Linked DNA regions of Amycolatopsis sp. NBC_01488. The protein of the gene in region 2 interacts with the protein of the main gene of each other region in a pairwise test. Links are inferred from orthologs where the notes say so. Each region holds a gene or a part of one and is shown on either strand. Other genes may lie near its edges.

Evidence for each region. The genes of interacting proteins can lie anywhere in the genome.
Region 1: the proteins of OG738_RS02335 (region 2) and sufU interact in binary tests that used the Escherichia coli proteins (3 or more experiments, as listed by UniProt). The link is inferred for Amycolatopsis sp. NBC_01488 from one-to-one orthologs.

Annotation. Positions count from the first base shown.
Region 1 is NZ_CP109434.1:8,767,675-8,771,092, forward strand. What follows is about bases 329-3,328. They hold sufU (Fe-S cluster assembly sulfur transfer protein SufU), read right to left. Parts: upstream 2,054-3,328; coding sequence 1,604-2,053; downstream 329-1,603. Other genes in these bases: lepB (signal peptidase I), read right to left, coding at 329-716; OG738_RS41175 (YnfA family protein), read right to left, coding at 746-1,081; OG738_RS41180 (metal-sulfur cluster assembly factor), read right to left, coding at 1,206-1,607; OG738_RS41190 (cysteine desulfurase), read right to left, coding at 2,050-3,328. Also shown: more of lepB, read right to left, coding at 1-328; more of OG738_RS41190, read right to left, coding at 3,329-3,339; Fe-S cluster assembly ATPase SufC, read right to left, coding at 3,380-3,418. UniProt on the Escherichia coli protein: A scaffold on which IscS assembles Fe-S clusters. Exists as 2 interconverting forms, a structured (S) and disordered (D) form. The D-state is the preferred substrate for IscS.
Region 2 is NZ_CP109434.1:496,133-499,549, forward strand. Bases 302-3,300 are described here. They hold OG738_RS02335 (cysteine desulfurase family protein), read right to left. Parts: upstream 2,400-3,300; coding sequence 1,203-2,399; downstream 302-1,202. Other genes in these bases: mnmA (tRNA 2-thiouridine(34) synthase MnmA), read right to left, coding at 302-1,198; OG738_RS02340 (helix-turn-helix transcriptional regulator), read right to left, coding at 2,396-3,300. In the rest of the region: more of mnmA, read right to left, coding at 107-301; more of OG738_RS02340, read right to left, coding at 3,301-3,417. UniProt on the Escherichia coli protein: Master enzyme that delivers sulfur to a number of partners involved in Fe-S cluster assembly, tRNA modification or cofactor biosynthesis. Catalyzes the removal of elemental sulfur from cysteine to produce alanine.

The sequences.
Region 1 (3,418 bases), 8.3 Mb from region 2 along the record:
ATCACCCCGACGAGCCCGGCGGCGAACACCACCACGCCACCGGCGAGCCACCAGCGCAGCCCGCTGAACGTGGTGTCTTCGAACGGCGCGCCGGGCAGGCCCGCGTCGGTGAACGCGCTCGTGCGGGCCAGCGGCGACGGGCGGAAGACGGTCCCGGTGGCGATCACGAGCCCGCTGATCCCGGAAGTCCGGACGACTCCGCGGAAACGCGAATCGTCGGCGTTCCCGCGCTGGTCGCCGAGCACGAACACCTGGCCGTCGTGCACCCGCGTGTCGAACGGCGTGGTGGCCAGCGGATCGTGCGCGTAGGCGCCCTGGCTGAGGTAGGTCTCGGCGACCGCCTTGCCGTTGACGGACAGGCCTCCGGCGGTGCAGCAGGCGACCGTGTCCCCGGCGACGGCGACGACCCGGAAAATGCTGGCGCCGGGCTGGCTCGGGGAGGCGTACGCGCTCCGGTCGAACATGACCACGTCCCCGCGGTGGACCTCCTCACCGCCGAGAACGCGCACGATGACCGAGTCACCCTGCTCCAGCGCGGGACTCATCGCCGAGCCGGGCACCCGGTAGGACCGGTAGCCGAAGACGACCGTGCCCAGGCCGTAGGCCGCGGCCCCGAATCCCAGCAGGGTCACGACGATCCACACCACGAGCACCCGGGAGACCCGGCGGCGCTTCGGCGGTTCCGGCGGCGCGGGCGGGAATACGAATTCGGTCACGGTGATCTATCGGCGGGCCACCGGGCTCGTTACCCCGTCCGTGGCGCGTACATGATGACCGCGACCCCGGCGAGGCACAGCAGCGCCCCGATGACGTCGTAGCGGTCCGGGCGGTAACCGTCCGCGACCATTCCCCAGGCCAGCGAGCCCGCGACGAACACGCCGCCGTACGCGGCGAGGATGCGGCCGAAGTGGGCGTCCGGCTGGAGTGTCGCCACGAAGCCGTACACGCCCAGTGCCAGGATTCCGCCGCCGATCCAGAGCCAGCCACGGCTTTCGCGGACGCCCTGCCAGACCAGCCACGCGCCGCCGATTTCGCAGACCGCCGCCGCGAGGAACAGGACGATCGAGCGCAGGACCACCACCCGGGGATACTAACTGCCGTGCCGTTCACGCTGAGTCATCGTCGTCGGCAACGCGACCTAACTCGCGGTCACCGGCGCCGGCAGCGGGCCACCCCGGAGGGTGACCCGCTCGATGTGCGAAAAGTCAGACGGTGAAGCCGAGGGCGCGCAGCTGCTCGCGGCCGTCCTCGGTGATCTTCTCCGGGCCCCACGGCGGCATCCAGACCCAGTTGATCCGGAAGTCCTTGACCAGGCCGCCGGAGGTCAGCGCGGCGGACGTCTGGTCCTCGATGACGTCGGTCAGCGGGCAGGCCGCCGACGTGAGCGTCATGTCGATCGTGGCCGTGTTGTCCGGTTCGACGCGGATGTCGTAGACCAGCCCCAGGTCGACGACGTTGATGCCGAGCTCCGGGTCGACGACGTCGCGCATGGCTTCCTCGACGTCCTCGAGCTTGGCGAGGTCGAGGTCCTGCGTGGCGGTGGTCTCGGCGTCGAGGTCGGCGGCGGTCCGGCCCTCGCGAGCGTCGGTGGCGGTGTCTTCGGTCATGCTTTCTCAGCTCCACTGGTGGTCCGGGCGACGGCGTCCTTGAAAGCCATCCAGCCGAGGAGGGCGCACTTGACGCGGGCGGGGTACTTCGCGACGCCCGCGAAGGCGATCCCGTCCTCCAGCACGTCCTCGTCCGGCTCGATCTTTCCCTTGCCCTGCATCAGCTCCACGAAGGCGTCCATGGTGGTGAACGCCTCCTCAAGCGTGTGGCCGACGACGAGATCCGTCAAGACCGACGTCGAGGCCTGGCTGATCGAGCAGCCCTGGCCGTCGTAGGAGACGTCGGCGACCTTCCCGTCGTCGAGCTTGACCCGCAGCGTCACCTCGTCGCCGCAGGTGGGGTTGACCTGGAACGACTCGGCGTCGAACGGGTCGCGCAGCCCGCGCCCGTGCGGGTTCTTGTAGTGGTCCAGGATGATCTCCTGGTACATGCTCTCCAGGTTCACTGAGCCACCCCGAAGAACTTCTGGGCCTCGCGCACACCCGCTACCAGCGCGTCCACTTCGGACAGCGTGTTGTAGAGGTAGAACGACGCGCGCACGGTCGCCTGCGCGCCACACGCGCGGTGCAGCGGCCACGCGCAGTGGTGGCCGACGCGGACGGCGATGCCGAGGCTGTCGAGCACCTGGCCGGCGTCGTGCGGGTGCACGCCGTCGATCACGAACGACACGGTCGCGCCGCGGTCCGCCAGGTCGGTCGGCCCGACGATCCGGACGCCCGGGATCGCGCCGATGCCTTCGAGGGCCGCCGCGGCCAGCTCGTGCTCGTGCGCGGCGATGCGGTCCATGCCGATGGCCGAGAGGTAGTCCACGGCCGCGCCGAGGCCGATGGCCTGCGACGTCATCGGCACGCCGGCCTCGAACCGCTGCGGCGGCGGCGCGAAGGTCGAGCCCTCCATGCGGACCATCTCGATCATCGACCCGCCGGTGAGGAACGGCGGCATGGCCGACAGCAGCTCAGTGCGACCGTAGAGGACACCGATCCCGGACGGGCCCAGCATCTTGTGCCCGGAGAACACCGCGAAGTCGACGCCCAAAGCGTGGAAGTCCACCGGGAAGTGGGGCACCGACTGGCAGGCGTCGAGCACGGTCAGCGCGCCGACGGCCTTGGCCTTCTCGACGAGCAGCGAGACCGGGTTGACCGTGCCGAGCACGTTGGACTGGTGCGCGAACGCGACGACCTTGGTGCGCGGCGTGATCAGTTCGTCCACATCGGACAGATCAAGGCGCCCCTCGGGGGTCACCTTGAACCACTTCAGCGTCGCCCCGGTGCGCTGGCACAGCTGCTGCCACGGCACGAGGTTCGCGTGGTGCTCCATCTCGGTGATGACGATTTCGTCGCCCGGGCCGACCACGAAACGCGAAGCTTCGGGACCGGCCGTGGCGGCGTTGCTCATCGAGTACGCGACGAGGTTGATGCCCTCGGTCGCGTTCTTGGTGAACACCAGTTCCTCGGGGTCGGCGCCGACGAACTCCGCGATCTTCGCGCGCGCGGACTCGTAGGCGTCGGTGGCCTCTTCGGACAGCTGGTGCGCGCCGCGGTGGACCGCGGCGTTCGACGTGAAGACGTAGTCGCGTTCGGCATCGAACACCTGCGTCGGGCGTTGGGAGGTCGCCCCGGAGTCCAGGTACACCAAGGGTTTCCCGTCACGGACAGTGCGCGACAGGATGGGGAAGTCGGCCCTCAGGGCCGCCACGTCCAGTGGCAAAGAGCTGGCCGAGGTGGTGGTCATCGGGCCGACTCCTCTCATTCTCGGTGTGTACTGGCGAAAGTCAGAGCGCCGCGGGCTCGGGCTTGCCCACGTACTTGAC
Region 2 (3,417 bases):
GTCGAGACACCAGCCGGCGAGACACATTCGACGACGCCACCATCGATGGATCCGGACCAATGGCGAGCGAACCGAAGCCGCCGGAAGCCACGGCAGTGATCGAAGGTCAGCGCGTGCCCGAGATCTTCGCGCTGCCGAGGACGATGTCCCCGCCCTCGACATCCGGCCGGTAGAGCACGACGACCTGGCCCGGGGCCACCCCGCGCAGCGGCTCACGCAGGTGCACCGTCATGGTGTCGGAGTCGACGTCGGCGACCGCGTCCACGATGCCTCCGTGAGCCCTGACCTGCACCACGCATTCCGTCGGTTCGGTCAGCGGCTCGCCACTGGGCCAGATCGCGCGATCAGCCTCGATCACCTTGATCCCGAGCCCTTCCGCGGATCCGACCTTGACGGACCCGGAAACCGGCTCGAGCGACAGGACGTACCGAGGACGGCCGTCGGGCGCCGGAGCTTCGATCCCGAGCCCCTTGCGCTGTCCGACGGTGAATCCGTGCACTCCGGTGTGCCGGCCGAGCACCGCGCCGGTTTCCGCGTCGACGAGCTCACCAGGGCGCTGGCCCAGGCGGTTCTCCAGGAACTTCTTGGTGTCGCCGTCCGGGATGAAGCAGATGTCGTGGCTGTCCGGCTTGTTGGCGACGGACAGACCGCGTCGCTCAGCTTCGGCCCGCACCTCGGTCTTCCAGGAGTCGCCAAGGGGGAACATGGCGTGGCTGAGCTGCTCGGCGGTGAGGGAAGCGAGCACGTAAGACTGGTCCTTGCCGCTGTCGGCACTACGGCGCAGCTCAGGCACGCCGTCCACCACCGAGAGGCGGGCATAGTGGCCTGTTGCGACCGCGTCGAAGCCGAGCGCCATCGCCTTCTCGAGAAGAGCTTCGAACTTGATCTTCTCGTTGCAGGTGACACACGGGTTCGGGGTACGCCCGGCGGCGTACTCGCCGACGAAGGTCTCGACGACCTCTTCGGTGAAGCGCTCCGCGAAATCCCAGATGTAGAAAGGAATTCCGAGGATGTCAGCAGCGCGGCGGGCGTCGTGCGAGTCTTCGATCGTGCAGCAACCGCGCGACCCGGTCCGCAAGGTGCCGGGCTTGGCCGACAGCGCCAAGTGCACGCCGACGACGTCGTGCCCGGCGTCGACGGCGCGCGCCGCGGCGACCGCCGAGTCCACTCCTCCGCTCATCGCGGCCAAAACCCGCATTGCCTTACACCTCTTGCTTCTGGGTCTGCTTGCGCATTCCGGCCAGACCGGCCTGACGGGCACGGGTGACGACTCCACCGATCTCGGCGGCCACCGCCTCGACGTCCGCGGCGGTGGATGTGTGGCCAAGGGAGAACCGAAGGGAGCCCCGGGCTGCCGCGGGGTCGGCGCCCATGGCAAGCAGTACGTGGCTCGGCTGAGCGACACCCGCCGTGCAGGCGGAGCCTGTCGAGCATTCGATGCCCTTGGCGTCGAGCAGCATCAGCAGGCTGTCGCCGGCGCACCCGGGGAACGTGAAGTGCGCGTGGCTGGGCAGCCGCTCGCCGTCTCCGCCGTTGAGAATCGCGTCGGGCACCTCGCGGCGGATGACTTCGATGAGGCCGTCGCGGAGCTCCTCGACACGCTTGGCGTATTCGGCTCGGGACGCGACGCTGGCTCGGACCGCGGCCGCGAACCCGACGATCGCCGGAACGTCGAGGGTGCCGGAGCGAACGCTGCGCTCCTGGCCTCCGCCGTGCAGCAACGGCACGCACGTGACGTCGCGGCCGAGCAGAAGCGCACCCACGCCGAACGGGCCGCCGAGCTTGTGCCCGGTCAGGGTCAGCGCGGCGGCGCCGCTGGCAGCGAAGTCGACTGGGACGGCTCCGACAGCCTGAACCGCGTCGGTGTGCAGCGGGATGTCGAACTCCGCGCACACGGCGGCCAGCTCGGCGATCGGATTGATGGTGCCGACCTCGTTGTTGGCCCACATCACCGTCACCAGCGCCACGCTTTCGGGATCCGCGGCGATGGCGGTGCGCAGGGTATCGGGCAAAACGCGGCCCTGACTGTCGACTTCCAGCAGCGTGATCTCGGCGCCGCAGTGCGATTCGAGCCATTCGACGGTGTCGAGCACGGCGTGGTGCTCCGCGGCGCCGACCAGGAGGCGGCGACGCTGGTCCTGCTCGTCGTGGCGGGCCCAGAAGATGCCCTTGAGCGCGAGGTTGTCGCTTTCGGTGCCACCGCCGGTGAAGATCACCTCGGAGGGGCGGGCGCCCAGAGCGTCGGCGATGGTTTCGCGGGCTTCCTCGACCATCCGGCGAGCGCGACGGCCCGAAGAATGCAACGCGGAGGCGTTGCCCACGTTGGACAGCGCCTCGGTCATCGCCGTTACGGCTTCGGGCAACATCGGAGTGGTCGCCGCGTGGTCGAGATAGGTCATCGCTCCACCAGGGTAGTCCGCTCCACCGCGTGACGAAGCCCACCCTGGCCCACGAAGTGGGCTGTCACACCTTCGACGGCCAACGTCCGGTCAGCCGGACCCCCAGCAGCGCGAGGGCCACCAAGGCGACCGTGAGCAGGGCCATCGCCGGCGCCGGGTCGAGAACCGAGCCCACCGCGCCGAGCAGGACGCCGCCCAGGCCGATGAGCAGAGCGGACCCCACCCAGTCGGCCAGCTGCACCGCCGAGGTGTTGAACCCGCGTTCGCCCTCCGGCGAGACGCTCGGTCAGGCCGCGGGCCGGGATCGCGTCGGCGACTTCGGGGCTGTCGTCGCGGACCGTGATCCTCAGCACCGGGCCGTCCTGCCGCCAGGACGCCCGCAGCCGCGTGGTCGCCGGACGGTCCAGAGCGGCGAGCACCAGGCCGCGGGTCATCGTCCGCGCGGTGTGGGCGATGTCCTGCGGGAGCGGTGCGTCGCCGATCGGGTCGACCAGGTCGACGTCGACCTCGGTGTGGCGGACCAGGTCGGCGAGCTGGCTCCTGAGCTGGGCGAACGCCGCGCCTGCCCGCTCTTCGGAACGGGCTTGGTCGCGATCGACGACACCCTTCAGCTCGAGCAGCGCGTCGGTGGCCAGGTCGACCGCGGTGCGGCGGGCGACGGCGTCGGACAGACGTCCGGAGCGCAACACGGCGAGGAGCGTGGTCAGGGTCGCCGCGTGGGTCTGGCCGAGGTCGGTGATCGCCTGCGCCCGCGCGGTGGCCGCCGCGAGGTTGCCGGCCAAGACCTCCGGACCCGGGTCGGCCGCACGCTGGCCCGCGTCCGTGCTGAGGATGTGCCACAGCCGCGCGGCAAGCTCCAGCTCCGCCGTCGGCGGCTCCGCCTGCTCCGGCACCACGGCGAGCACGGCGCCGTTGCCGACCGGCGGCATCGACGAAAAGAGGACAAGACGGCGTTCGACCCCGCCGAGCACGCCGTCGACCACCAACGCCCTGCCCGGCTCGCTGCGCTCGACCAGCC